Regions from separate parts of the Oxalicibacterium sp. genome, predicted to be linked through region 2. Evidence: predicted binding sites of a transcription regulator. Region 2 holds the regulator's gene; each other region holds the start of a gene.
The links. Region 2 encodes FliA, which starts transcription of late flagellar genes. Its sites were predicted from a motif close to CTAAAGTTTNNNNNNNNNNNGCCGNTA; they were not measured.

Region 1 (7,193 bases), on a different contig from region 2:
CCTGTACATGGAAACCACCGCGTCCGGCGCACCCGTCACCAACACGCCGGGCAGCAACGGCTCGGGCACGTTGAAACAGAACTACCTCGAAACGTCGAACGTGAACGTCGTCGAGGAACTGGTCAACATGATCCAGACGCAGCGCGCCTACGAAATGAACAGCAAGGCGATCACCACATCCGATCAGATGTTGCAGCGTCTGACGCAGATGTAATCGTCATCGTCATCGTCGCAATAAGTGCACCGTACAAGGAAACATCCGATGAAAACCACCGTGACGGCAATGATCGTGGCAGCAGGCCTGATGGCGGGCTGTGCAAGCCAGCCGCCGAGTACCATCGTGCAGACGCCGCTGACGGCGCGGCCCACCAACTATGCGGCGATGCCGTCGGGCAATGGCGCGATCTTCCAGAATTCCTCTTATCGTCCGATCTTCGAAGACAAGCGTGCGCGTCTGGTCGGCGACACGATCACCATCGTCATCAATGAGAAAAGTTCGGCCGGCAAGGCGGCGGGCAGTTCGGCCAGCAAGACCGGCGGAGTCGCCATGGCGGCGCCCAGCCTGTTCGGCATCTTCCCGGGCTTTACCAACAATCTGAGTGCCACCGCCTCGACATCGTCGCAGTATGCGGACAAAGGTGCGGTCACTTCCAGCAACAACTTCATCAGCACGCTGAGCGTGACGGTGATCGACGTGCTGCCGAACGGTAATCTGGTCGTCGCCGGTGAGAAGCAGGTGGCGCTGGACAAGAGCGCGGAATTCATCCGCTTCTCCGGCGTCGTCGATCCGGCTACGGTCGCCGCCGGCAACATCGTGTCGTCGCAGCAGGTGGCTGACGCGAAGATCGAATATCGCAGCAGCAGTCATATCGACAGCGCGGAAGTCATGTCGATGCTGGCACGCTTCTTCCTCAGCGTGGTGCCGCTCTGACGGCTGCGCGGGATAGCAAGGAACAGGCAGAAAGCAAGCAGGGAACAGGCAGGGGAAATGAGCAAGGAAACATCATGAACAACAAGCATCCGAACCGTCCGTTTTTCAGAAAAATGCTGCAGGCCGTCGCCTGCGCGGCGTTCGTACTGCTGCCGTTCGCGTCGCACGCAGAACGCCTGAAAGACCTCGCCAGCGTGCAGGGCGTGCGGGAAAACCAGTTGATCGGCTACGGCCTCGTGGTTGGCCTGGACGGCAGCGGCGACCAGACGACGCAGACGCCGTTCACCGTGCAGAGCGTGGCCAGCATGCTGCAGCAGATGGGAATCAACCTGCCGCAGACCAACAATCTGCAGCTGAAGAATGTCGCTGCCGTCATGGTCACGGCTTCGTTGCCGGCGTTCGCACAACCGGGACAAACGCTGGATGTCACCGTGTCGTCGATGGGCAATGCGAAGAGCCTGCGCGGCGGCACGCTGCTGATGACGCCGCTGAAGGGCGCCGACGGCCAGATCTACGGCATGGCGCAGGGCAACGTCGTGGTCGGCGGTGCGGGTGCCTCCGCCAATGGCAGCAAGGCGCAGATCAATCATCTGAGCGTGGGCCGCATCTCGGCTGGCGCTACCGTCGAGCGTTCGGTTCCCAGCGCGCTGGCGCAGGGTGACATGATCACACTGGAACTGAAGGACACAGATTTCTCCACCGCCAGCCGCGTCGTCGATGCGGTCAACAAGCGCTTCGGTCCCGATACGGCACTGGCGCAGAACGGCCGCGTGATCCAGGTGCGTGCGCCGCAGGATAGCAATGCACGCGTCAGTTTCCTCGGCTCGCTGCAGAGCATTGACGTCACGCCGGCTCCGGTCGGCGCCAAGGTCATCATGAATGCGCGTACCGGTTCCGTCGTGATGAACCAGAACGTGACGCTGGATACCTGCGCGGTATCGCACGGCAACCTGTCGGTGACGATCAATACGCAACCGGTCATCAGCCAGCCGGCGCCATTCTCCGGCGGCCAGACGGTCGTCGCGCAACAGTCGCAGATCGAAATCAACAAGGACCCGGGCAAGGTCATCCTGCTGAAGAATTCGGCTTCGCTGGCCGACGTGGTCAAGGCATTGAATTCCATCGGCGCGACGCCGCAGGATCTGCTGGCGATCCTGCAGGCGATGAAGGCGGCCGGTTCGCTGCGCGCCGAACTGGAAATCATCTAAAGATCGTCCACGCATGAGCACGTCACCTCTCGACAGCACGAACAATCTGGCGATCGATGCCAACAGCATCGAATCGCTGAAGATCGCCGCGCGGAAGAATTCGCCGGAAGCGCTGAAGGCGACGGCCAAGCAGTTCGAGGCGCTGTTCGTGAACATGATGATGAAGAGCATGCGCGAAGCCACGCCGCAGGACGGCGTGTTCGATAACCAGCAGACGCGCATGTACCAGTCGATGCTGGACCAGCAGCTGAGCCAGAACATGGCAAGCCGCGGCATCGGCCTGGCCGACGTGCTGATTCGTCAGCTGTCGAATCTGCCGGGCAATGCGGTGCAGGACGATGTTGCGACGGCAAACGGCGGCCAGCCGCAGGAACTGCGCGCCAATCTGAATGACGAACTGCTGCGTTCGCTGTCGCCGCGCACGGTGCGCACGGCACAGTCGCAGGCAACCGGCAATGCGAATGATGCAGGCGATGCATCCAGGCCGACGCACGTGCAGGCATTCCAGGATACATTGATGCCGCATGCGCAAGCGGCCAGCCGGACCACCGGCATTCCCGCCAAGTTCATGCTGGGGCAGGCAGCGCTGGAAAGCGGCTGGGGCAAGCACGTGATGAAGATGGCCGACGGCAGCAGCAGCCACAACCTGTTCGGCATCAAGGCGAGTCCGAACTGGAAGGGCAAGACCGTGGATGCGGTCACCACTGAATACGTGAATGGCGTACCGCAGAAGCGCGTCGAGAAATTCCGCGCCTACGATTCGTACGCCGATTCGTTCCGCGATTACGCGAACCTGCTGCGCAGCAATCCGCGCTACGAAAAAGTGCTGGCCAATGCGACCGACGTGCATGGTTTCGCGCAGGGACTGCAGCGTGCCGGTTACGCGACCGATCCGAACTATGCGGCAAAACTGACCAACATCATCAACAACAAACTGTCTACCTGATGCATCGCTGAGTCGCATTGCTTGAGTCGACACCGCGCCGAGGTCGCCGCAGTTGCCACTTCGGCATGATTCCCCGCTCAAGTTTTCCAGCGATGTGCCGTACACGCCAACATAGGGTTAACGAATAGATCATGGCCAATATCTTCAGCATCGCCCAGAGTGGACTCGCCGCAGCCCAGGCGGGTATCGCCACGACCGGTCACAACATCGCCAACCAGGCGACGCCCGGCTATAACCGGCAGCAGGTGATCCAGGCGTCGATGGACGGCCAGAACCTGGGCGGCATCGGCTTCATCGGCAACGGCGTGCAGGTGCAGACGATCCAGCGCATCTATAACGAATTCCTCGGCGCGCAAGCCGTCAGCGGAACCGCGACGGCCAGCCAGCTGGCGACCTATTACGCGCAGATCAACAAGGTCAACAACATGATCGCCGATCCGACCGCGGGTCTGGCGCCAGTGCTCGACAGCTTCTTCGCCGGCATACAGGATCTGGTCGCCAATCCGGGGCAAGTGGCATCGCGCCAGTCGATGCTGTCCGGCGCGCAGACGCTGGCCGCGCGCTTCCAGAGCTTGGATGCGCAATTCCGCAGCATGCAGGACGGCGTCAACAGCGAAATCGAAGGCGCCGTCACCAGCATCAATTCCTATGCGCAGCAGATCGCCAAGCTGAACGAAGCGATCCTGAAGGCAGGCAGCACCGGTCAGCCGCCGAATGATCTGCTGGACCAGCGCGATTACATCGTTGGCGAACTGGCCAAGCAGGTCAAGGTGACGGTTTCCAAGCAGGACAACGGCTACACGGTTTCGATCGGCAACGGCCAGACGCTGGTGATCGGCAATCAGGCGATGCAGCTGGCAGCGGTGCAGTCGCCGACCGATCCGAACCGGATGGAAGTATCGTACACGTCGGCCAGCGGCACCAGCAGCATCATCTCGGAAAGCGCGCTGGCAGGCGGCAATCTCGGCGGCCTGTTCACCTATCGCAGCGAGACGCTGGACCAGATTCAGAATTCGCTGGGCCGCATCGCGATCGGCCTGGCGTCGACCTTCAATGCGCAGCATCGTCTTGGCCAGGACCAGAACGGCGAACTCGGCGGCGATTTCTTCAATGTTTCCCAACCGCTGGTCAGCGGCAGCACGGCGAACAACGGCGATGCGGAGATCAGCGCCACCATCACCAACGTCGATGCGTTGACGACCAACGATTACCGCCTGACCTTCAACGGCACCGACTATCGCGTCACCCGCCTGCCGGACAACACGGTCGTCTATGCCGATCCGGCTTTCCCGGGAGAGATCGACGGTGTGACGTTTTCATTGGCGACCGGCACCGACATGGACGCAGGTGACGAATTCCTGATCAGGCCGACGGCGAGTGGCGCGCAGGATTTCAAGGTGTTGATCAGCGACGTCAAGGACATCGCTGCAGCCGTGCCGATTCGTACCACGGCACCGAGCACGAATACCGGCACGGGCAAGATCAGCGCCGGCGTCATCAATGCCGATTTCGATGCGGCGACCGCTGCGGGATTGCCGGCGACGCTGACCTACGATTCCGCCGCCGGCACCTTCACCGGCTTCCCGGCCGGCATGGACGTGACCGTGACGGTCAATGGTACGCCCACCGTCTATCCGGCCGGCACGCCGGTGCCGTTCACCGAAGGCGCGACGATTTCCTTCGGCGGCGTCGAAGTGCAGATCGACGGCGCACCGGCCAACGGCGACACCTTCACGATCAGCAACAACACGAACGGCGACGGCGACAACCGCAACATGCTGGCACTAGGCGAATTGCAGACCAAAAATGCACTGCAGGGTGGCACTGCCAGCTACAACAGCGCCTACGCGCAACTCGTCAGCTTCGTCGGCAACAAGACCAGCGAAATGAAAGCCAGCAGCGATGCGGAAGCGACGCTGCTGAAGCAAGTGCTGGATGCGCAGCAGTCGCAGTCGGGTGTCAACCTCGACGAGGAAGCGACCAATCTGCTGCGCTATCAGCAGGCTTACCAGGCATCGGGCAAGGTCATGCAGGCGGCGAGCGACATGTTCGACGTCCTGATCTCGCTGCGTTGACACTGAATATTAAGGATTGACACCATGCGTATCAGCACCAACATGATGTTCGAGATGGGCTCCAGCCGCATATCGGAACTGCGTGCCGAAATGATGAAGACGCAGCAGCAGATCTCGACCAATCGCCGCGTGCTGACGCCGGCGGACGATCCGATCGCCGCGGCTTCGGCGGTAGGCGTCAATCAGGCGATCTCGATGAACGACCAGTTCGCGACCAATCGCAACAACGCGAAGAATGCGCTGTCGCAGGAAGAAAGCGTGATGCAGAGCGTCGGCGATATGTTGACGTCGCTGAAGAGCGTGGTGGTCGGCGCCGGCAACGGTTCGTTGAGCGACGACCAGCGCCAGACCTATCTGGCCGAACTGAAAACCAGCTTCGATGAAATGCTCGGTTTCGCCAATACGCGCGACGGCAACGGCGATTACATCTTTGCCGGTTACCAGACCAATACCCAGCCGTTCACCAAGACGTCGACTGGCGCCAGCTACAACGGCGATCAGGGGCAGCGTCTGCTGCAGATCGGCGCTTCGCGCCAGATCGCTTCCAGCGATTCCGGTAGTGCCGTGTTCGAAGGCGGCCTGACGGGCAACGGCCGCTTCGTGACGGCTGCCGGCGCCGGCAACACCGGCAGCGGTATCGTCAGCACCGGCTCTGTCACCGATCTGTCGCAACTGACGAAGCACAATTATTCGATCGATTTCACCGTCGATCCGGCAACCAACGCCACGACTTATACGGTGACGGACAACACCACTGTGCCGCCGAGCGCCGTGCTGACCGATCAACCCTACACCAGCGGCGAGCCGATCGAATTCGATGGCGTGCGTTTCGACATCCAGGGCGAACCGGCCGACGGCGACAGCTTCAGTGTGCAGCCAAGCACGACGGAAAGCATCTTCACCACCATCACCAACCTGATCAATGCCTTGCAGCTGCCGGCCACCGATGCCGACGGCCAGGCGCGCCTGACGAATGCGCTGAACACGGCGAACAACAATCTGGATAACGCGCTGGAAAACGTTTCCGCGGTACGTTCCACGATCGGTGCACGCCTGAAGGAAATCGATGCGCTGGACAGCGAGGGTTCCAGCCTGGACATCCAGTATCAGCAGAATCTGTCCGATCTGATCGATATCGATCCGGTCGAAGCGTATTCGCGTTTCACGCAGCAGCAGTACACGCTGACGGCGGCGCAGCAGACTTTTGTGCAGACTGCAGGTCTGTCGTTGTTTGACCTGTTGCGTTGATTTTTACAAGAGAGCTTGAGCCAGGGCCGGCTGATTGCCGGCCTTTTTTTATCTTCCGAATGAAGGGTCGGCAGGCCGGAACGATGCAGGCATTGCGGCGTATCGCGTATGCGGCGATCGTCAGGACAAGGGTGTGAACGCCACCGTGATCTGCCCCATGGCATTGATGCCTTCCTGGATCAGGGCGATGATGGGATTCGTCAGATAGGGCAGCACGGCGCCGATCATGATGAAGCCGACGCCGATCGTGATGGGAAAGCCGATACCGAAGATGTTCAGTTGCGGTGCGGCACGCGTCAGGATGCCGAGTGCGGCATTGGTGATCAACAGTGCCGTGATAATCGGCAGCGACAATTGCACACCGGCGCTGAAAATGCGGCCACCGAGACTGACGACTTGCTGGAAACCGCCGTTCGACAGGATGTGGCCGGATATCGGCAGCATCTCGAAACTTTGCGCCAGTGTGCTCAATACCAGCAGATGCAGGTTGCTCGAGATGTAGATCATCAGCATCATCAATGCCAGAAACTGGCTGATGGAAGAGGAGCGGGCGCGCGTCTGCGGATCGAAGAAAACGGCGAAGCCGAATCCCATCGTCATGCCGGTGATTTCGCCGGCCATTTCGATACCGGCGAACACGATGCGTATCGCGAAGCCCATCGCCAGGCCGATCACCAGTTGCTGCGCCAGGATCAGCAGGCCGCCCCATGACATCGGGTCCAGCGCCGGTACGGCCGGCACGCCGGGCGCGATCACCAATGCCAGCATGATGCCGAGCCCGATCT
Region 2 (7,193 bases):
GGTGACGTTCCGCGTTCGCGCGAGCTGGCGCCCTGCACGCTGCTGCTGGGCGCAGGCGCCGCTTTCTGGTTCACCGGCGGCCACCTGATCAAGGAATTGAACGCGATGCTGGCCGCGGGACTGTCGTTCGACCGCGACATGGCTTACGACATGAACCTGCTGTTTGAGCGTTCGGCGGTCCATCTTGTCGATCTGCTTATCGCTTTTGCACCGGTTGCACTGGTGCTGATCGTCGTCGCATTGATGTCGCCGCTGCTGATCGGCGGCTGGCTGTTCAGCGCCAAGGCGCTACAGCCGAATTTCGGCCGCATGAACCCGATCAAGGGTATCGGCAACATGTTTTCGGTCCGCGCGCTGGTCGAATTGCTGAAGGCGATCGGCAAGACCATCCTGGTCGGCTGGATCGCGTGGATGGTGGTGCGCTACGAGATCGACGCCGTGATGGCGCTGAGCGTGGAGCCGCTCCAGAGTGGCGCCGAACACGTCGGCCAGCTGCTGCTGGCCAGTTTCATGTTCATCGTCAGCGGATTGATCCTGATCGCGGCGATCGATGCGCCGTACCAGATGTGGCAGCACGCGAAGAAGCTGATGATGTCGCGTCAGGAGCTGAAGCAGGAAATGAAGGAGTCCGACGGCAATCCGGAAATCAAGGCCAAGATTCGCCAGCAGCAGCGTGAGATGGCGCGCCGTCGCATGATGGCCGAAGTGCCGACCGCCGATGTCGTCGTCACCAACCCGACTCACTTCGCGGTCGCACTCAAGTATTCGGAAACCGGCATGCGCGCGCCGCGCGTCGTCGCCAAGGGTGCGGACGAAGTCGCCGCGAAGATCCGCGAAATCGCCGCCGAAAACAACGTGGTCCTGCTGGAAGCGCCGCCACTGGCGCGTGCGCTGTATCGCCATGCTGACCTCGGTGACGAGATTCCCGAATCGCTGTACATCGCGGTGGCCGAAGTGCTGGCCTACGTATTCCAGCTGCGTGCCTACAGCAAGCATGGCGGCATGCGGCCGGAAGCGCCGACCGATCTGGACGTGCCGCCGCAGCTCGATCCCCTCAACCCTTCCGCCGAAGATGCGGATAGCAACGGCTTGCCACAATGAACAGTCTGAGATTGCCGGCCTGGCTGTCGGGCCCGAATTCCAAAGCGATCGCCGCGCCGATCCTCATCATCATGATGCTGTCGATGATGGTGCTGCCGCTGCCGGCAATCGTGCTCGACATGTTCTTCAGCTTCAACATCGCGTTGTCAATCATCGTGCTGCTGACGGCGCTATACACAGTCAAGCCGCTGGACTTCATGGTGTTCCCGACCGTGCTGCTGGTCAGCACGATGTTGCGTCTGTCGCTGAACGTCGCGTCCACCCGTGTGGTGCTGACGCATGGCCACACCGGTCCGGATGCGGCCGGCAAGGTGATCGAAGCCTTCGGCCACTTCCTGATCGGCGGCAACTACACGGTCGGTATCGTCGTCTTCATCATCCTGACCATCATCAACTTCACCGTCGTCACCAAGGGCGCTGGCCGTATTGCGGAAGTTGGCGCGCGTTTCGCACTGGATGCGATGCCGGGCAAGCAGATGGCGATCGATGCCGACCTGAATGCCGGCCTGATCGGCGAACAGGAGGCACGACTGCGCCGCACGCAAGTCGCGCAGGAAGCCGAGTTCTACGGTGCGATGGACGGTGCCAGCAAATACGTGCGCGGCGACGCCATCGCCGGCATTATCGTCACGCTGGTCAACATCGTCGGCGGCTTGATCGTCGGCATGATCCAGCACGACATGGTCTTCGGTGACGCGCTGGAAAACTACACGCTGCTGGCGATCGGTGATGGCCTGGTCGCGCAGATTCCGTCGCTGATCATTTCGACCGCGGCCGGCATCATCGTCTCGCGCGTGGCCAGCGAGCAGGACATCGGCGGTCAGCTGTTCGGCCAGTTGTTCGCCAAGCCGCAGGTGCTGTACATCACGGCCGCCATCGTCGGCGGCATGGGCGCAATCCCGGGCATGCCGCACATCGCCTTCCTGTTCCTGGCTGCCGTCATCGGTGGTGCCGGCTACATGCTGGAACAGCGCCTGAAAAAGGCGCCGGAAATGGAAGCGGAAGTCGCCGCACCGCCGACTGCGCCGCCGGAAATGGAGGAGGCCAGCTGGAAGGACATCGTGCAGGTCGATACGCTGGGCCTGGAAGTCGGCTATCGCCTGATCCCGCTGGTGGACAAGGCTCAGAACGGCGAACTGCTGCGCCGCATCAAGGGTATCCGCAAGAAATTCGCGCAGGAAGTCGGCTTTCTGTCGCCGTCCGTACATATCCGCGACAACCTCGAACTGAAGCCGTCCGCCTATCGCATCACACTGAAGGGCGTGGAAGTCGGCAGCGGCGAAGCGAATGCAGGCCAGTTCCTGGCGATCAATCCGGGCATGGTCAGTGGCCAACTGCCGGGTCCCGTCACCAGCGATCCGGCGTTCGGCCTGCCGGCAACCTGGATCGATGCAAACCTGCGCGAACAGGCGCAGGGCATGGGTTACACCGTGGTCGATGCCGGCACCGTCGTCGCCACGCACCTGAATCACCTGATCACCACGCATGCGGCCGAACTGCTGGGCCGCCACGAAGTGCAGCAACTGCTGGATCATCTGACGAAGGAATCGCCGAAGCTGGTGGAAGATTTGACGCCGAAGTTGGTGCCGCTGTCCACCGTGCAGAAAGTGCTGCAGAACCTGCTGGCCGAAGGCGTACACATCCGCGACATGCAAACCATCATCGAGACGATGACCGAACACGCGGCTTACACGCAGGACGTCAACGAACTGACCGCGCAGGTGCGTATCGCGCTGGGCCGCGCCATCGTGCAGCAGCTGTTCCCGTCCACCAACGAACTGTCGGTGATGACGCTGGACAATCGTCTCGAACGTCTGCTGATGCAGGCGCTGCAATCGAGCGGTCCTGAAGGCGGCGGTATCGAGCCGGGACTTGCCGACACGATCGCCGCACAGGCCGAGGCTGCCACGCAGCAGCAGGAAAAAATGGGATTGACGCCGGTGCTGTTGGTGCCGGCGCAACTGAGAACGCTGCTGTCGCGCTTCCTGCGCCGCACGTTGCCGCAATTGAAGGTGCTTTCGCACGCCGAGGTGCCGGATTCGAAAACGATCAGAGTAACTAGCTTAGTTGGAGGACAGGTATGAACGTCAGAAAATTCACTGCATCGACATCGCGGGAAGCGTGGCGCATGGTTCGCGAAACGCTGGGCCCGGACGCGGTGATCCTCTCCAATCGCACGGTGGATGCCGGCGTCGAGATTCTGGCATTGGCCGGCGAAGACATGGCTTCGCTGGCGGAACCAGTGATCGAGAAGCCGGCGATCTCGGCGCAGACGCTGTCCGTGCTGGCACCCAAACACAAGCGTCTGGAAAATACGCAATCCAGCGCGCAGCCGAATCCGTTGACGTTCTCCGGCGCCGCCGCAAAGATCGGTGCCGTTCCGGTAGCGGCGCCGGCAGGCAAGCCGGCGCAGCAGGAAATCGCCGTGCCTGAAGCCAGCCGTCTCGAAATCGATACGCTGATGAGCGAGATTCGCTCGATGCGCGGCATGCTGGAAACGCAACTGGCGGAACTGGCCTGGAGCAGCGAACAGCAAAAGCGCGAGCCGGCCAAGAGCAGCGCGCTGCGCGAAATGCTGTCGGCAGGATTCAGCCCCAGCCTGGCGCGCTACATGATCGAACGCATGCCGGCAGGCGTCTCGCATCAGGGCGGCATGGACTGGATCAAGTCGGTGCTGATGCGCAATCTGGCGACCATCGGCAACGAAAACGAGATTCTCGAAAAAGGCGGCGTCTACGCATTGGTCGGACCGACCGGTGTCGGCAAGACGACGACGACCGCCAAACTGGCTGCGCGCTGCGTGATGCGCCACGGCCCCGGCAAGCTCGCATTGATCACGACCGACGGTTACCGTATCGGTGGCTACGAACAATTGCGCATCTACGGCAAGATCCTCGGCGTGATGGTGCATTCGGTGCGCGACGAAGCCGATCTGCGCATCGCGCTCGATGAACTGAAAGGCAAGCACACGGTGCTGATCGATACCGTCGGCGTCAGCCAGCGCGACAAGATGGTGGCCGAGCAGATCGCGATGCTGTCTTCCGCAGGCAGCCAGGTCAAGCGCCTGCTATGCCTGAATGCGACCTCCAACGGTGAAACGCTGAGCGAAGTCGCACGCTCGTACATGGGTGATGGCCTTGCCGGCTGCATATTGACCAAACTGGATGAAGCTGCAACCATTGGCAATGCACTCGATGTCGTCATCCGTCAGAAATTGAACTTATACTACGTCGCCGACGGACAACGCGTGCCGGAAGATCTGCACGTCGCCAGCCAGCAGTATCTGGTCGATCGCGCATTCAAGCTGAAGCGCGAAACGGCACCGTTCCAGTTCAACGAAGCGGAAATCCCGCTGGTGATGGCGAATACGGCACGGGCAATGAAAGACAAAGGTTTGCGTGAGGTGATTCTTGGCTAGTTTCGAATGTGATCAGGCCGAAGGTCTGCGGCGCATGCTCGCCGGACCGAAACCGCGCATTTTCACGTTTCTCTCCGCCACATCGATCGCTGAAAAAAGCACGATGCTGGTCAATCTTGCTGCCTCGCTCGCTGCAGGCGGCAGCGCGGTCGTGCTGCTCGATGCCTGCGCATCGGCGAACGGCATCGCACGCCGCATGGGCGCCGAACTGCAGGCCACGCTCCTGGATGTCGTGCGTCAGCAGCGCGCGTTCGATCAGGCCGTGCAGACGATGCCGCAAGGCTTCAGTATTGCGGCATTGACGGCAGGCTCGCTGTACGCAGCCATGTACGACGTCGATCAGCGTCGACGTCTGACGAATGCCTTCGGCGTGCTCGCATCGCAATCGGATGTGCTGATCGTCGATGCGGAACTGGAAGATGGCGATGCCGGCCTGCCGCTGGAAGCCATGGCCGCAGGCGACATCGTCATCCAGGTTTCGCCGGACGCGGCATCGATCAAACAGGCTTATGCACTGATCAAGCGTTTGAATGCGCAGCTGGGGCGCCGCCCGTTCGGCATTCTGGTCACCGGTGCCGACGAGCAGGAAGCGCATCTTGTCTATCGCAACATGGCGCAGGCAGCCAGCCGTTATCTGGCCGTGCAACTCTACGATCTCGGCTCGGTGCCGACCGACGAGCAGGTCACGCGTGCAGCGCGTCTGGGCCGTGCCGTCATCGACGCCTTTCCGATGGCTGGCGCTTCGGTTGCGTTCCGGCGACTGGCGGAACGCTTTGCGTTGCCTGCGCGGGAGATGGGCTTCGGAGCATGATGGCAATGTATACAGCGACCGGCAAATCCGACAAGGAACATCTGATCAGCGAGCATGTCCCGCTGGTCAAGAAGCTGGCGCACCAGATGAAGGCCAAGCTGCCGCCCAGCGTGGAAGTGGACGATCTGATCCAGGCTGGCATGATGGGTTTGCTGGACGCGGTCAACCGCTACGAGGAGACGCACGGCGCACAGTTCGAAACGTATGCGGTGCAACGCATACGCGGCGCGATGCTGGACGAATTGCGCAGCAGCGACTGGATGCCGCGCAGCATGCGGCAGAACATGCGCAAGATCGAGGTGGCGATGAACCAGTTGCAACAGCAATTGGGCCGTGCGCCGAATGAAAGCGAAGTGGCGCGCCAGTTGAAATTGTCGCTGGCCGATTACCAGGATCTGCTGAGCGACGGCGGCGGCCATCAACTGGTCTACTACGAAGATTTCCACGACAACGAGGACAACGAACATTTCCTCGATCGCTACTGCACCGACACATCGGCCGATCCGTTGCAGAGTCTGATGAATTCCGGTTTCCGTTCAGCCGTCATCGCCGCCATCGAAGCGTTGCCGGAACGGGAAAAGATATTGATGGGCCTGTACTACGAACAGGAAATGAACTTAAAAGAAATCGGCGCCATCATGGGTGTGACCGAATCGCGTGTGTCGCAGCTGCATAGCCAGGCGATCGCGCGGATGCGTGCCAATCTAAGGGAGAAAGCGTGGACTGGGGTAGCTTAGTCGGCATCATACTGGCGCTCGGCGGCATCCTTGTCGGGCAGACTCTGGAAGGCGGCAAGATCGGTTCGCTGGTTCAACCGGCGGCTTTCGTCATCGTCATCATCGGTACGGTCGGTGCGGTTCTGCTGCAAAGCGGGTGGAGCAACTTCGCGGCGGGCATCCGGATGGCGGGGCAGGTCTTCATGCCGAAGCATGACGATTATGTCGAGCTGATTCGCAACGTCACCAGCTGGAGCGTGATCGCGCGTCGCGAAGGCTTGCTGAGCTTGGAACGCGTGATCAGCGACATCGACGATCCCTTTACCGAGCATGGCCTGCGCCTGATCGTGGATGGCGTGGACCCGAAGAAACTGCGCGAAGTGCTGGATCTGGAGATCGCTGCGCATGAAGCGAAGCAGCGCTTGGCGATCAAGGTGTGGGAATCGGCCGGCGGCTATGCGCCGACGATCGGTATTCTCGGCGCGGTGATCGGCCTGATCCATGTGATGGAAAACCTGTCCGATCCGAGCAAGCTGGGCAGCGGCATCGCGGTCGCCTTCGTGGCGACGATCTACGGCGTCGGCTTTGCGAACCTGGTCTTCCTGCCGATCGCCAACAAGCTCAAGGCGCTGGTCAGCCGCGATGTCTTCCGGCATGAAATGCTGGCCGATGCCTTTGCCGGCATTGCATCCGGCGACAATCCGCGTCTGATCGAAGAGCGGATGAACATCTATCTGGCGTGACGGCGCCTTCGTTCACCACTCGCGAGCGCAATCCGCATGGCACGTAAAAAGCACGAGGAAGAACACGAAAACCACGAGCGCTGGCTGGTGTCGTATGCCGACTTCATCACGCTGCTGTTCGCGTTCTTCGTCGTCATGTATGCGATTTCGTCGGTCAACGAGGGCAAGTATCGCGTGCTTTCCGAATCGCTGGGTATCGCCTTCGGCGGCCCGACCGAAAAGACGACGGTGATTCGCGAAGCTGAACGCGTACGCACCATCGTGCCGTTGCCGATCCAGATGCCGCAGCCGCAACCGCAGCCACGTCTCGATCCGGCAATCAAGCGCGAGCGCGCACAGATGACCGATATCGCGCGCGACATTTTGAAAGCGATGGCGCCGTTGATCAGCCAGGGCAAGGTGCG
Region 3 (7,193 bases), on a different contig from region 2:
ATCCCCGGCGGAGGTGGCCGGCGCGAGCGCCTCGATCAGGATGAGGGGGCGGGCTCCGGTGATGTCGGCCCGTTGCAGCATTCAGTTATCTCGGCGCGGCGCCGTAGGCGTGGTTGAGCTTGCGTTCGGTGCCGACGCTGCTCATCAGCTTTGAAAGCTGATCCATCCACGGCTCGGTGATGCTGCGGATCTCGCGGTCGTCCGACAGGATTTTCTGGATGATCTGCACCTTGCGCTCGCGCACCGCGCCGGTCAGCTGCACCGGCGCTTCGCCGGCTTTCAGCGTGGCGACGTGGCGTGTGCAGCTTGCTTCCAGCGCGATCAGCTCTTCCCAATCGCCGTTGCGTGCGGCTACCAGCATTTGGTCGATGATCGTGGCGACGGTTTCGTACAGCGAAATGACTTCCTGGCTATCCATCATGGATCACGCTTTCACTAAGGTAGAGATATTCGGGGCGAGCGGGTCGTACGCGTTGCGGGCAGCCGGCATTTCCGGTTCCGCGAACGTCGGCTGATCGTCGATGGCGCACCAGGCATCCTTCAGATCGACCAGCAGTTTCAGTACTTCCTCCAGCATGACCGGCTCGTTCTTCATGTTGGCCGTGACCAGCTGCGTGCTCATGTATTCGTACAGCGCATCGAGATTTTCCGCGATCTCGCCGCCGGCCTTTTTATCGAGGCTGGCGCGCAGGCCGCCGTTGATGATGGCGATCGCCTTGGAAATCGATTTGCCCTTGGCAGGGATATCGGATGCCTGCATCTGCTGGATCGCCGCACGCGTGGCGACGATCGCGCCTTCGAACAGCATGACGATCAGGCGATGCGGGCTGGCGGCAACCACGCCGGTCTCGACGCCGACCTGGGCGTAGGCCTTGGCGCCGCTGGTAAGGGATCCGAACATTGTTCTGTACCTTTTATCTTTCTGGTTATGAGGAGGACTGGCTGGTCAGGTTCGCGATCGCGGCCAGTTGTTGCGTCAGGTAGCTTTGCGTCTGCTGCATCTGTGCCACCAGCAGATCGAGCGCGGTGAACTGCGCGCGATAATTGGCTTCGACCTGTGTCAGGCGCGTATTCAGTGCATCGCTCTGCTTGCCGATATCCTTGATGGTGGCGTTGATGCCGGCGGTGCGGCCGCCGATCAGGCCGTCGGCACCGATGAAACCGTCGACCAGCTTGTCCAGCCGGTCGGCATAGCCCTGCGAGAAATCGATCTTGCCGCGATTGCCCGTCGTGCCACCGGTAATTTCGATCTTCAGTCCATCTGCGTTGGTGCCCTTGTTGGCAGTCAGGAACTGGCCGCTGCCGGTAGCAAGCTGGCCGCCGATGGTGCCGGCGACGTCCACGCCTTCCGTGCCTTCCTTGACTGTGCCGAACAATGTGGAAGCCGGTGTGCCTTTGCCGCTGTCGATCGTGATATTGGAAGCGGAGCCGTAGCGGTCGGAGGACACTTTCAGGCGGCCGTCGGTATCGAGCACGACGCTGACCGAGACATCGGACGAAGACAGCTTGGATGAGCCGTTGATAGCCGATTGCAGCATGGTCGCCAGCTGCTTGCCGGTATAGGTGCCGGCCGTCAATGCGACGCTGGTTTCCACGCCGTCGATTTTGACTTTCAGTTCCGTGCCGCTGGCGATTGTTGTCGTGCCGGAACTCAGATCGACATCGCCTTTCAACGCAGCTTGTGTAGCCATCTGCGTGATGTTGATATCGTAGGAACCAGCCTTGGTGTTAGGTCCCGACGTATTGAAATTAATCAGGCTATCGGTCGCTTTGCCGACGGTGGCAAACAGGCTTGCGATGTCATTGAAGTTGCTCGTCAATGCCTTGTCGAGTTTGGAAGAATCTACTGCCAGCGAACCGTCCTTCTGGAAGGCGACGCCGATGGCGGAGAGCGACAGGCTGCTGTTGCTCAATCCTTCCAGCGACGTGGTCAGCGTGCGACGAATCGATTCCTGAATGGTGCGTGTCGTGCCGTCGCCGACGAGCAGGCCGCCTTTCTTGGTTTCCGGGTCGTAGGCGGTCAGTGTCTTGATCTGCGTGTTCAGATCGTTATAAGCCTTGACGAAGGCGTTGATGCTGTCCTTGACTGCGCTTCTGTTGACGGAGGCCGACAGTGTCGTTTCGCCGACTTTCTTCAGATCCAGTGTCATGCCCTGGATAGCGTCGGTTACTTCGTTGCTGTCGCTGGTAATGGCAATACCGCCAACGGTAAGTTTGGCATTTTGAGCTACGTTGGTCTGCGTCAGGTTCTGCGTGCCGGCCGGATCATAGCCGAGCAATGCCTGCAGGGCTGGATCGCCGTCCACGACGATCTTCATGCTCGACGCTTCTCCCGTCTTGTTGGACGTGATGACCAGATGTTCAGGCGTGTCGCTGCCGTCGGAGATCAACGTGGCCGTTACGCCCAGGCCTGCGGCATTGATTGCATCACGAATACCTTGCAGCGAATTGTTCGAGCTATCGATAGTGACGGTGCCGCTTTCTTCGTCGCCATTCTGCGTGAATGTTGCGCTGGTGTATTTACCATCGGTCAGCGTGCCGCCGCTGATTTTGCCGAACTGGAAGGAGATGGTTGTCGTTTGCCCGCTGCCAATCTGTGCAGTACGGCTGGTATGTCCACCGGAAGTGAGAATCTGTTCCTGTGCCAGTTGCGTGACGTTGACACGATAGTTGCCGGCTACAGCATTGGTGCTAGCGGTAGCACTGAAGATGTCGTCATCGCCGATGCTGGTGGTCAGCCCTTGAAACGTGGAGGCCTTGCCCAGGTTCGCCATGGCGCTTTGAAAGGCGCTCAGTGCACCGCTCAATCCGCCATAGGCGCTCAACTGGGCCTGGTAGCTGGCTTCCTTGGTTGCGAGAAGAGTCAATGGCCGGCTTTCGACCGCCATCAGCTTGCTGATGGTGTCGTCGATCGGAAGGCCGGAGCCAATGCCGGGACTGGAAATCGAACCTGTGGTAGCCACTGTATTCTCCTGCAGAAAGCATTAATGTAGCGAAGCACCCGCCATGCCAAAACATCATTAAGACGGGGAATTACCCGTCTCTTCGAGATCAGGCTTCTTCGTGAAAGAGCTTGCCTGCCGCGCGGTCGAGCGCCTTGGCGATTTCCAGTGCTTCGGCGGATGGCATCTGTCGAATAACTTCACCGGTCTGCTGATCGACGACCTTGACGATGGTGCGGTCGGTATCGTCGTCTACCGAGAATTCGAGATTGGAAGATGAGGTCTGCAATGCCTTGTTGATGCTTTGCAAAGCCTGGCCGAGTTGCGCGGGATCCGGCTGTTGCACGGCTGCCGGCGTCTGGACCGGGGTAGGGGACTGCACCGGCCGGGCCGCATTGCCGGTGGCGGCAACGGTCACGGGTTGGCTATCGGTACGCGGGACGGGTTTGGCATTGCTGCCGATTTGTCCTATATCCATGATGTACTCCTATTGTGACAATTCCCCGACTGCCGAAATGCAGCCGGGGAATTGTTTTCACATGCCTGTGGCTAGTGATTAGCCACGGAGCAGGGCGAGCACGCCGTTAGGCAGCGAGTTCGCTTGTGCCAGCATGGCGGTACCGGCTTGTTGCAGGATCTGGCCGCGCGTCAGGTTGGCCGTTTCCGCTGCGAAGTCGGCATCCTGGATGCGGCTGCGCGATGCGGTCAGGTTTTCTGCCGTGGTGCTCAGGTTGGCAACGACTGCCGTGAAGCGGTTCTGGATCGCACCCAGTTGTGCACGCGTGCTGCTGACTTGCGTCAACGCTGCATCAACCGTTGCGAGAGCCTTGTTGGCGCCGTCGACGCTGGAGATATCCATCGTAGAAACCTGCAGATCTTCGGTAACGGCGGCAACGGTGGAGGCATTGTTAGCGGCCGTTGCATCCAGGTTCAGCAGGCCAGCGAGTGCGCCGGTTGCCGAAATCGTGGTACCAAGTTTCGCCGACAGGACCAGACCTGCGTTATAGGTCGCAGCGGTAGCGGTGACGTTAGCGGTCATCACGGTGCCGTTCGTTGCATCTGCGGCAACGCTGGTGTCCTGAACGGTGAAATCGGCGCCGTTGGCCGAAGAGAAGACCAGTTGGCCGCCTTCCACCGTCGCTGTGACACCGGTTTGCGTTGCGACATTATTGATGGTGTCGGCAGCATGCTGTGCGGTATCGCCAGTCGTTGCGGTGAAATTGATAGCCGTGCCATTGATCGTCAGCTGAGCCGTCTGAACGCCGGTGAGGCCGGTAAATGCGCCCGTATCGAACGTGTTGGTGTTTGCACGTGCTGCGGTAACACCAGATGTGCCGCTTTGTGCATTGATTGCCTCTACCAGACCATTCAGAGTGGTCACGCCAGCAGTATCGATAGCCGCGCCATTGACGGTGAGCGCGCCACCGGCAATCGTCGTCGTGGAAGCAATACCGGCGCTGCTGGTTGCCGTGGTTGCGCCAAGTTGCGAGGCACGGGCATCGCCGATCGAGACGTTGATCGTTTCGCCGGCGTTGGCGCCGATCTGGTATTGCTGGTTGGTGTAGGAGCCGTCGAGAATCTTCAGGCCGTTGAACGAGGTGGTGTCGCCGATACGGGAGATTTCACTGACCAGCTGGCTGACTTCCTGTTGCAGTGCTGCGCGGTCGGACGAGCTGTTCGTCGCGTTGGCGGATTGCACGGCCAGTTCACGGATACGCTGCAGCGAATCGCCGACTTGACCCAGTGCGCCTTCAGCCGTCTGTGCCAGCGAGATGCCGTCGTTCGCGTTTTGCGATGCGCGATTCAGACCGTTGATCTGGCTGGTCATGCGTTGCGAGATGGCCAGGCCGGCAGCGTCGTCCTTGGCGCTGTTGATGCGCAGGCCGGAGGACAGACGTTGGATCGACGTGTTGAGGGAGTTCTGCGACATCGTCAGATTCCGCTGGGAATTCAGCGACGGGATGTTGGTATTGATGACTGCTGCCATTTGATTCTCCTGTTGTAGTCCGAAGGATGTCTGACTGAGGTTCTGTCAACGTCTGTTCTGTCCCGGTATTGAGGGCATTGCAGCGTCGTTGAGTGTTTTATCGGACGGTTCCGGGAAAAGTTTAGCGTCCTGCGGAAACTAATTTCTTTCCCGGCGCCGCCCAATCCAGCAGCCAGATAAGTCCGTTGTCGGTTGCCTCGCGGAAAATCTTTAAGGAATTTCGGGCTGATTTGGAACAAATAAAATTCGTTTTTGCCCTCAACTTTTTCTACATACTGCCGATTGGGGAAATTGTTTTTTTTGTATTTTTCTGGCGAAAACGCTATGGAAAATCCACTGCGGGAAATGTCACAGATTGTGAAATCGGTTTTGCGCAGAAACGGAGGGAGTGATCAAGAGGAGACAAATAGCCTTTTTCGATTGTGGGAAGCCGCTACGGGGAGTTGTTTCAGCTGGAGCTTGGACAGGGCGCATCCGGTTTTTGGGTGGCCGCTTCTCCTGGCTTTTTCCCGGTTTTGCTACGTACAGCAATATCGAGTGGTCGGCTCGACGGATCAATGCGATGAATATAAAGCGGAAGCAACATCAGGCAATGCAATACGCGTTTCACACATTAAGGTGAGATATATAAAATCGGTTCGCATTGACAATATACCTACTAGTATGTAGAGTGCGAAAAATGAAACCGAACAATACCTCTCAGGAAATCCTGGATTGCGCTCGCTCATTGATAGTTTTGGGCGGTTATAACGGCTTCAGCTACGCCGATATTTCCAAAGTGGTTGGAGTGCGCAATGCGACCATCCATCATCACTTTCCAAGCAAATCCAATTTGGTTCGTGCACTTGTCCTCAAATATCGAGAAGAAGTGGAGTTGGGCATTGCTGAACTGGAACGGAATGTTCCGGAACCGGTTGAACAGCTCCGTGCGTACATCCGGTATTGGGAAACCTGCATTGCTGACAATACAGCTCCCTTTTGCGTATGCGCGTTGCTCGCAACGGAGTTGCCGATGCTTCCTGATGAAGTCGCGCTGGAAGTGCGAACGCATTTTCGGACGCTGTCGGGTTGGCTGGCTTCTGTTCTGGAACGTGGTGTCGCCCAAGGCAGCATTCAGCTATCCACGTCAGCCAAAATCGAGGCTGAAGGTTTTATGGCCAGCGTTCATGGAGCAATGCTTTCGGCACGCGCTTATGGCGACGCGAAGATTTTCGGCGTTATCACTCATCCATTGCTGGGGCGGCTGCTGCCGGCCTGAAATTGAAAGAGATAACCGCTCAACTTTGCCCAAAATATCTACCTATTAGTAGGTAATGTTTGATTTCATTTCTTCGGAAGTTTCCGATTTGCTGTGTCACTCGATCAAAACTCAATCGAAAGGGTATCAATATGTTCGGAATATCGCCTTTAGGCTGGTTGCATACGCTCGGCAGCCTGCCCGCCATTCCCTTGGCTCTGTATATGTTCGGGCGTTACGGAAAGATCGAGCCCCGGACCGTAGTGGGCGTCGGATATTTTGTCTCGATGCTGATAGGGGCTGCGACGGTATTCCTTGTCGCACACCAGCCGGTGAGTTATGGCATTGCCATTGCAACCATCATCTTTTTGCTGGTTGGATACGGCGCAGCGAAAATTCGCTTCTTGGGACGAGGAGGTATTTATATCGAAACGATTTGCTTGAGTCTCACGGCATTTTTGTTGATGGTTCCTACCGTGAATGAGACGCTTCGTCGTATTCCGGACGGGCATCCGTTTGTCACTGACCTGAGATCTCCGCTTCTTCTCGGCGCCCAGGCAAGTTTGCTTGTCATTCTTGTTCTTGGCTTGACCGCTCAAATAATAACGCTGCGCAATAGAAGCAGATCGGCTAGCTGAGCGCTATCAGCGGTATCAGTGTGCGGCGATCACCCGGTTCTTGCCGGCTTTCTTCGCCGCGTACAGCGCGTTGTCGGCGCGGTCGGTCAGCGATTTCTGATCTTCCAGTTCCTTGCGTTGCGCGACACCGGCGCTGAAGGTCATCAGCAGCCGTGTGTGGTTGTGCATGAAGATCTGTTTCGTCAGTTCGCGCTGCACACGCGTGATGGTCTGGATGGCGTCGTCGAGGCCGGTATCGGGCAGCACGATCATGAATTCCTCGCCGCCGAAACGGGCGATGACGTCCATCGAGCGCAGCGTTTCCTTGATGACGCGCACCAGATGGATTAACGCTTCGTCGCCGGCGGAATGGCCGTACTGGTCGTTGATCTTCTTGAAGTCGTCGAGGT
Region 4 (7,193 bases), on a different contig from region 2:
CTTCGAACGTATAGTTGCCGTCAGGCGCATCGCTGCCGTCGGCCATTTTGCCGTCCCACAGCAGCGGGATCGATCCGGCTTTCTGCGCACCGAGATCCAGTGCCTGCACGACGTTGCCGGATTCGTCCTTGATGACCAGCGTGGCATTGTCGACATCCTGCGGGAAGTTCGCGCCCAGCAGCGCCTGCCCTTCGGAAAGCGCCGTCTTGTTGCCCGATGCCAGCACGCCGTGACCGATCAGCGAGGCCGCCTGCATCGACTGGCCGGACTGGAACGTGCCGATCAGCGACTGCAGCGTTGCATTGACCTTGTCGATGCCGGTCACCGTCGACAGTTGCGCCAGCTGGCTCGTCATCTGCGAGTTGTCCATCGGGTTCAGCGGATCCTGGTTCTGCATCTGCGTGATCAGCAGCGTCATGAAGCGATCCTGAATGTCTTCAACGTCCGACTTGCCGGTCGACGTCTTCGGGCTCATAGCATCGACCCAGGACGGCGCCGTCGTATCGTTGGTCACTGCACTCATTGTTCTTCCCCTTATCGATTACTGACCGAGCGTCAGCGTCTTGAGCAGCATCGTCTTGGCCGTATTCATGGTCTCGACGTTGTTCTGGTAGGAACGCGAGGCGGAAATCATGTTGACCATTTCCTCCACGACGTTGACGTTCGGCATGGCGACGTTGCCGTTCTCGTCGGCGGCCGGATTCTTCGGATCGAACACCATCTTCAGCGGCGACGTATCCTCGACCACGCGATCGACGCGCACGGCGGTCGCCGTCGCATTGTTCGTCGGGATCGCCTTGAACTCGACCTGCTTGGCGCGATAGGTCTTGCCGTCTGCGCTGGTGGTGCTTTCCGCGTTGGCGAGATTGCTGGAGACGACGTTCAGGCGCTGGCTCTGCGCACTCATCGCCGAACCGGAGACATTGAAGATATTGAATAGCGACATGATTATTGCCCCTGAATTGCGGTGAGCATGCCCTTGATCTTGGCGGAAGCAAGCGTCAGGCTCGCTTCATAGCGCATCGCGTTGTCCATGAACTGGTTCTGCTGCATGTCCATGTCGACGGTATTGCCGTCGACATTGGCCTGCTGCGGTGTGACATACTGGATGCGCGCGCCGCCCAGCGTCGGCAACGCTTTGGGCGCCATGTGGTTGGCAGCCGTCTTCACCAGTTCGCCCGGCGCCGCGGTGCCGCCCGTGCTGCGGGCAATCGCTCCCTGCAGCGCCTTGGTGAAATCGATGTCGCGCGCCTTGTAGTTGGGCGTATCCGCATTCGCGATATTCGATGCCAGCAATTGCTGGCGCTGCGCACGCATGCTCAGCGCCGTTTCCTGGAATCGCATCAGATCGTCAAGTTTGCTCATCGCACCTCCGGCCTAAATATCCCGGGCCGTTTTCCGAACCCAGTATGGATTTGTATAGCGTGGACTATACGGATGCCGTCGGCGCTTCGATCAAACGATAAGAAGACCAAAATCCATGCTATTCCCGGCTTTACCCGGCGGCCGGATCGGTACCATGATCGTGCAATGAAACCACGGACTCTCATGAACGCTTTCCTCGCCCTGTCGATCGCTGCCGCCGGACTCGCCACGCAACTCGCGTTCGCGCAGACCGCCGAACCGCCGCGCCAGGAGATCGGCGCGCTAAAACAGACGGTCGAACAATTCCTGCAGAAACAGGCCATCGGCCTGCCGGGAGAAATCGCGGTCGAAGTTGGTTCCGTCGATCCGCGGATGAGACTGCCGGCCTGCCCCCAGCCGCAAGCCTTCCTGCCGCGCGGGAACCGCGCATGGGGCAAGACCACGGTCGGCGTGCGCTGCACGGCGCCGTCCAGCTGGACCGTCTATATCGCAGCCCGCGTCGGCGTGCGCAGCGAGTACGTGGTCGCCACCGTGCCGCTGGCGCAAGGACAAACCATTACGGAAGGCGATCTCGCCAAGGTGAAGGGCGATCTGACCGCCATGCCGCCGGGCATCATCACCGATACCACGCAGGCGATCGGCCGCACCGTCGCTTCATCGGTCGCCGTCGGCGCGCCGTTGCGGCAGGATGCGCTGCGTACGCAGCAGGCCATCCGTCAGGGACAGGCCGTCAGGGTGATATTGAATGGCGCCGGTTTCAGCGTGAGTAGCGAAGCACGCGCCTTGAACAACGCCAATGAAGGACAACTGACGCAAGTCCGCACAGCCAGCGGCGAAGTCATCAGTGGCATCGCGAAGCTGGGCGGCATCGTGGAAATGACGTTTTGAATTTCCGCATAGAAATATTATTGAAAAGATAAGTAGTTAAATTTTACGATCCCTCCATTTAGGTCTAAAGTTTAGTGGGATAACGCCGTTAGACTGATCAGAGATAGGCGTTTTGCCGCAAACATATGGAGCAAGTCGTGAAAATTGATGACGCAAGCAAGAAAATCGCCGGTGTAGGCGTGAATGCGACGCAGACCCGCGCTGGCAAAGGTCCGGACAAGGCCGATGCCGCAGGGAAAGCATCGTCCGACAATGTGACGCTGTCGGCTGAAGCCAAGGCTCTCACCAGCCAGGCATCGGCTTCCGGCGTCTTCGATTCGAAGAAAGTGGACGAGATCAAGGCAGCCATTGCCAACGGTCAATTCCAGGTCGACGCGGAACGCGTGGCCGATGGATTGATGGATACGGTAAAGGACCTGATCTCAACCCGGAAAGGTTGAAATGAAATCGTTCGGCGCCAGCCCCGAAGACAGTCTGCACCAGGAACACGAAACCATCCGCGCCCTTACAGACCTGCTGAAGCTGGAACAGGAACATCTGATCGCCGCCGACATCGACGGCATCGCCAATCTGACCGAACCGAAAGCCCAGGCCACCGCCCGCATGGCGGAACTGGCAGCCCAACGCCACACCGCCCTCGCCGCCATCGGCTGCGACGCTTCCGAAGCAGGCATGCAAGCCTGGCTGCAAACTCCCGACGCTTCCCAGACCGCCAACCAGTCCTGGCTGGAACTGATCGAAATGGCTCGCGTCGCCAAGGAAATCAATCGCATCAACGGCACGCTGATCAACAAGCAGATGGTGCGCAACCAGAGCATGCTGAACATCCTTCAGCACGGCAGCCCGCAAGGTAACCAGTTCTACGGTCCCGACGGACAGACGTCCGGCAGATCGACAGTACGCCACATCGTCGCCTGACGGTCGGCGCTTCCAATACAAAAACGGCGAGCATTTCTGCTCGCCGTTTTACATTCATCCGCGTATCTGTGACACCTGCATATCACCGTTTCGTTTATCGCCATCGTCGCGACTCGTCGCCGCAAATTACCGATTACCGTCTACGCGGCGCATAGATATCGCGTCCTGCCTCGTCGATCTGCTGACGCAGCATACGCCTTTCATCCGGCGAAAGCCGCTCGCCCCGGCGCGGTTGTTGACGGGAATTTTCACGCTCGTTGTAACGGCGATTGTCCATCTCGCGGCGATTGTCGTTCTGCCGCTGCCGATTGTCCTGCGCAAAGAATCCGCCGAACGAAGGATGCTGATAACGCGACTGCGCCAGCGCCGAAGCACCTGCAGTCAAACCCGCTACCAGAAGCAAAATCATTCCCCGTCTTTTCAATGTAATATTCATCTCGTCGTTTCGCGGCCTTTGCGAGGGTATGGTCCCATGCAAGAAGTGTAGGCCGCTTTGTCTCCATCCCTAAGTGCATTTCCGTAAAGGATGTAACACTTTGTAATGTCTTCCATTCTCATCGTATCGCCTGAGGATTTCTGACGTTACCATAGCAACATGAATACGACAAATTCCACCATGAAGGACGCACCGCAGTCCGCCAACACGCATCAGACGAAAATTCTCGTCGTCGACGACGACCTGCGTCTGCGCGATCTGCTACGCCGCTATCTGTCGGAACAGGGATTCAACGTCGTCACGGCGGAGAATGCACAGACGATGAACAAGCTCTGGCTGCGCGAACGCTACGACCTGCTGGTGCTCGATCTGATGCTGCCCGGCGAGGACGGCCTGTCGATCTGCCGCCGCCTGCGCGGCGCGGGCGACAAGACGCCCATCATCATGCTGACTGCCAAGGGGGAAGATGTCGATCGCATCGTCGGTCTCGAAATGGGCGCCGACGATTATCTGGCCAAGCCTTTCAATCCACGCGAACTGGTCGCCCGCATTGGCGCCGTGCTGCGCCGCATCGGCCCCGACGAACTGCCGGGTGCGCCATCGGAAACGCCGCAGACATTCACCTTCGGCGACTTCGTGCTCGATCTCGGCACGCGCACACTGAAGAAGAACGGCGAAACCGTCTCGCTGACGACGGGTGAATTCTCGGTGCTGAAAGTATTTGCGCGTCATGCACGCCAACCACTGTCGCGCGAAAAACTGATGGAACTGGCGCGCGGCCGCGAATACGAAGTTTTCGACCGCAGCCTGGATGTGCAAATCTCGCGTTTGCGCAAACTGATCGAACCCGACCCTTCGACGCCGTTGTACATACAAACCGTCTGGGGCCTCGGTTATGTTTTCATCCCGGAAGGCAAGCCGCGCTGATCGGCATGCCTTCGCACAAGGAATAGCGTAGCGCCGCCAAAGGGAACGCATGCCCTCCACCCCGCCCAACAGACTGAGCTGGATGAAAAGCGGCCTGTTCTGGCGCACTTTCTTCCTGCTCGCCTTCTTCATAGCCGCCAGCATGGCGGCCTGGGTCGCCAGCTACCGCATCGTCGAACAGACACCACGCGCCAACCAGATCGCGGCGCAGGTTGTCTCCATCGTCACGATTACGCGCGCCGCACTGACGCACTCCGCCCCCGACCTACGCCGCGAACTGCTGTTCGATCTGTCCAGCAACGAAGGCATACGCGTCTACCCGCTGGAAGCCACCGACCAGATCAAACCGCCGGCCTCAAGCCGCATGATGGAAACCATCGAGAACAATGTGCGCGCCGCGTTGGGTGAAGAAACGCGCTTTGCGCGCACGGTCAACGATGTCACCGGCTTCTGGGTCAGCTTCATGATCGCCGACGACGAATACTGGCTGATGCTGGATCGCGAGCGTGTCGAAGGCAGCTCCGGCGTGCAGTGGCTGGGCTGGGGTGCCGTCACGCTGCTGCTCTCCCTGCTGGGCGCATTGATGATTTCCGGTCTGATCAACCGACCGCTGGCGCGCCTGACGGCGGCGGCGCGCGCAGTCGCGAACGGGCAGCGCCCTGCACCGCTACCGGAAACCGGCCCGACCGAAGTGAGCGAAGCCAATCGCAGTTTCAACCACATGGTCGACGATCTGGACCGCGTCGAATCCGATCGTGCCGTCGTGCTTGCCGGCATTTCGCACGACTTGCGTACGCCATTGGCGCGCATGCAACTGGAACTCGAAATGGCCAAGCTCCCCGAAGACGCGCACCAGGGCATGCAATCCGACCTGGAACAAATGGATGCCATCATCGGCCAGTTCCTCGACTATGCAAGGCCAACCGACAGTGCGCAGTTCGTGCAAGTCGACCTGTCGTCGCTGATGCAGCAGACGGTGCAGGAAGTATCGCGCCTGCAGAATGTGCAGGTCCATGCCACGATCGACGATCACGCTTCCATCATGGCCAATCCGGTGGACATCACGCGCATCGTCAACAATCTCGTCGAGAATGCGCGACGCTACGGCAGGAAGAAAGGCGACGAACGCGTCACCATCGATCTCGCCTGCCGCGTCGAGGGCGACCGCGTCCTGCTCGAAATTGCCGACCATGGAGACGGCGTGCCTGAAGAGGAAATCGACCGTCTTCTGCGGCCGTTCACGCGCATGGATCAAGCGCGCGGGCAGGCAAACGGCGCCGGGCTTGGCCTCGCGATCGTTGATCGCATCGTGCGCCGCCACGGCGGCAAGCTGCAGCTTTCGAATCGCAAGGGCGGCGGGCTCATGATCCGGATCAGCTTCGCCCATGCGAAGAAACGGCATTGATACAGACAGCGAGCGATACTGCCCCTCTTCATCGATTGCAGACGTAAAAAAAAACGCACATCCATCGATGTGCGTTTTTTATCTGCGTTGAAATCTGAATCAGGCGCGTTCGTCCTTGACTTCCGTCACAACGCCTTCGATGACATCGCCTTGTGCCGGACGACGATAATAAGCGCGCTCTGCCGCTTCACGTGCTGCCTTCAGCGCATTGCGCTTCTTGAACAGCAGCACCGGAATCAGCAACCAGCTGAGCAGCAGAACCGCGACGACCACCAGCAGTCCCACGGCAAGCAGCAGACCCAGCATCAACCACGCGAACAGGCGCGACAGGAAGCTGCCGGACTGGCCGCGACGAAACATTTGCTGCCAGCCATTGATCTGCTGACTGAAGAGAAAAGATGCCATGAGTAAGATTGCTCCTTCTGTAGGGGGACGCACAACCATCGCGCGTCTCGCATGCCTGCATACCTTATGCATACTGTACGTACTATGCGTCAATACGGCGCATGCTGCAATAGCTGGCGATGCTTTTCGGAAAATCAATAGCTGCCATGCATAAAACATTGCCGTTTCAATTTGGCATTTTGCTATGCAGTTGTCAGCTTGGTACGCTGCCATCCCGGAAAATGCGAACGATTCGCAATGCAGGCGGCCATGTGCAGAATTCGCCGAGATTCGTCAGTATTTGACCTGACGTCGATTTCACATCAGTCCCGGCGATAGATCAGCGCCACGGCTTCCGCCGCCATGCCCTCTTCACGGCCAAGATAACCCAGCTTTTCGTTGGTCTTGGCCTTGATGTTGACCTGTCCGACCGTTACGCCGAGATCGGCCGCAATGTTCGCGATCATCTGCGAAATGTGCGGCGCCATTTTCGGCCGTTGCGCGATGATCGTTGCATCGATATTGCCGATGCCGTAACCGGCCGCCATCACGCGCTTGGCCGCCTCGCGCAGCAGCACGCGCGAATCGGCGCCGGCATATTCGGCCGCCGTGTCGGGGAAATGCCGTCCGATGTCGCCAAGGCCGGCCGCACCGAACAGCGCATCGGTGATCGCATGCAGCAATACATCCGCGTCGGAATGGCCCAGCAAACCTGTTGCATGCGGAATCGTCACGCCGCCGATGATCAACTGGCGACCTTCGACCAATGCGTGGCAGTCGTATCCCTGCCCGATACGGAATGGCTGGAAATTGCTCGGTACGTAACTCATGCCAACCCTTTCAAATAAAGCTCTGCCAATGCGACATCGT

Region 1: the regulator FliA is predicted to act here: its motif matches at 3,162-3,188, upstream of flgK (flagellar hook-associated protein FlgK).
Region 3: the regulator FliA is predicted to act here: its motif matches at 5,028-5,054, upstream of ACO1VH_RS01240 (flagellin N-terminal helical domain-containing protein).
Region 4: the regulator FliA is predicted to act here: its motif matches at 2,318-2,344, upstream of flgM (flagellar biosynthesis anti-sigma factor FlgM).

Annotation. Positions count from the first base shown of each region.
Region 1 is NZ_JBMQZD010000001.1:269,800-276,992, reverse strand. Features, by position in the region: gene flgG (flagellar basal-body rod protein FlgG) at 1-214, shown strand, start outside; gene ACO1VH_RS01370 (flagellar basal body L-ring protein FlgH) at 263-931, shown strand; gene ACO1VH_RS01365 (flagellar basal body P-ring protein FlgI) at 1,045-2,139, shown strand; gene flgJ (flagellar assembly peptidoglycan hydrolase FlgJ) at 2,153-3,085, shown strand; gene flgK (flagellar hook-associated protein FlgK) at 3,217-5,160, shown strand; gene flgL (flagellar hook-associated protein FlgL) at 5,185-6,408, shown strand; gene fliR (flagellar biosynthetic protein FliR) at 6,529-7,193, opposite strand, start outside.
Region 2 is NZ_JBMQZD010000004.1:392,269-399,461, forward strand. Features, by position in the region: gene flhB (flagellar biosynthesis protein FlhB) at 1-1,101, shown strand, start outside; gene flhA (flagellar biosynthesis protein FlhA) at 1,098-3,185, shown strand; gene flhF (flagellar biosynthesis GTPase FlhF) at 3,182-4,519, shown strand; gene ACO1VH_RS08305 (MinD/ParA family ATP-binding protein) at 4,512-5,330, shown strand; gene ACO1VH_RS08310 (RNA polymerase sigma factor FliA) at 5,336-6,067, shown strand; gene ACO1VH_RS08315 (flagellar motor protein) at 6,049-6,789, shown strand; gene motD (flagellar motor protein MotD) at 6,826-7,193, shown strand, end outside.
Region 3 is NZ_JBMQZD010000001.1:248,924-256,116, reverse strand. Features, by position in the region: gene fliK (flagellar hook-length control protein FliK) at 1-81, opposite strand, end outside; gene ACO1VH_RS01260 (flagellar protein FliT) at 86-421, opposite strand; gene fliS (flagellar export chaperone FliS) at 425-901, opposite strand; gene fliD (flagellar filament capping protein FliD) at 927-2,963, opposite strand; gene ACO1VH_RS01245 (flagellar protein FlaG) at 3,052-3,420, opposite strand; gene ACO1VH_RS01240 (flagellin N-terminal helical domain-containing protein) at 3,499-4,929, opposite strand; gene ACO1VH_RS01235 (TetR/AcrR family transcriptional regulator) at 5,609-6,187, shown strand; gene ACO1VH_RS01230 (hypothetical protein) at 6,319-6,804, shown strand; gene ACO1VH_RS01225 (sensor domain-containing diguanylate cyclase) at 6,820-7,193, opposite strand, start outside.
Region 4 is NZ_JBMQZD010000001.1:279,847-287,039, forward strand. Features, by position in the region: gene ACO1VH_RS01390 (flagellar hook assembly protein FlgD) at 1-523, opposite strand, end outside; gene flgC (flagellar basal body rod protein FlgC) at 542-946, opposite strand; gene flgB (flagellar basal body rod protein FlgB) at 949-1,365, opposite strand; gene flgA (flagellar basal body P-ring formation chaperone FlgA) at 1,549-2,253, shown strand; gene flgM (flagellar biosynthesis anti-sigma factor FlgM) at 2,391-2,693, shown strand; gene ACO1VH_RS01415 (flagella synthesis protein FlgN) at 2,695-3,171, shown strand; gene ACO1VH_RS01420 (hypothetical protein) at 3,305-3,580, opposite strand; gene ompR (osmolarity response regulator transcription factor OmpR) at 3,767-4,534, shown strand; gene ACO1VH_RS01430 (sensor histidine kinase) at 4,584-5,939, shown strand; gene ACO1VH_RS01435 (hypothetical protein) at 6,039-6,344, opposite strand; gene ispF (2-C-methyl-D-erythritol 2,4-cyclodiphosphate synthase) at 6,647-7,153, opposite strand; gene ispD (2-C-methyl-D-erythritol 4-phosphate cytidylyltransferase) at 7,150-7,193, opposite strand, start outside.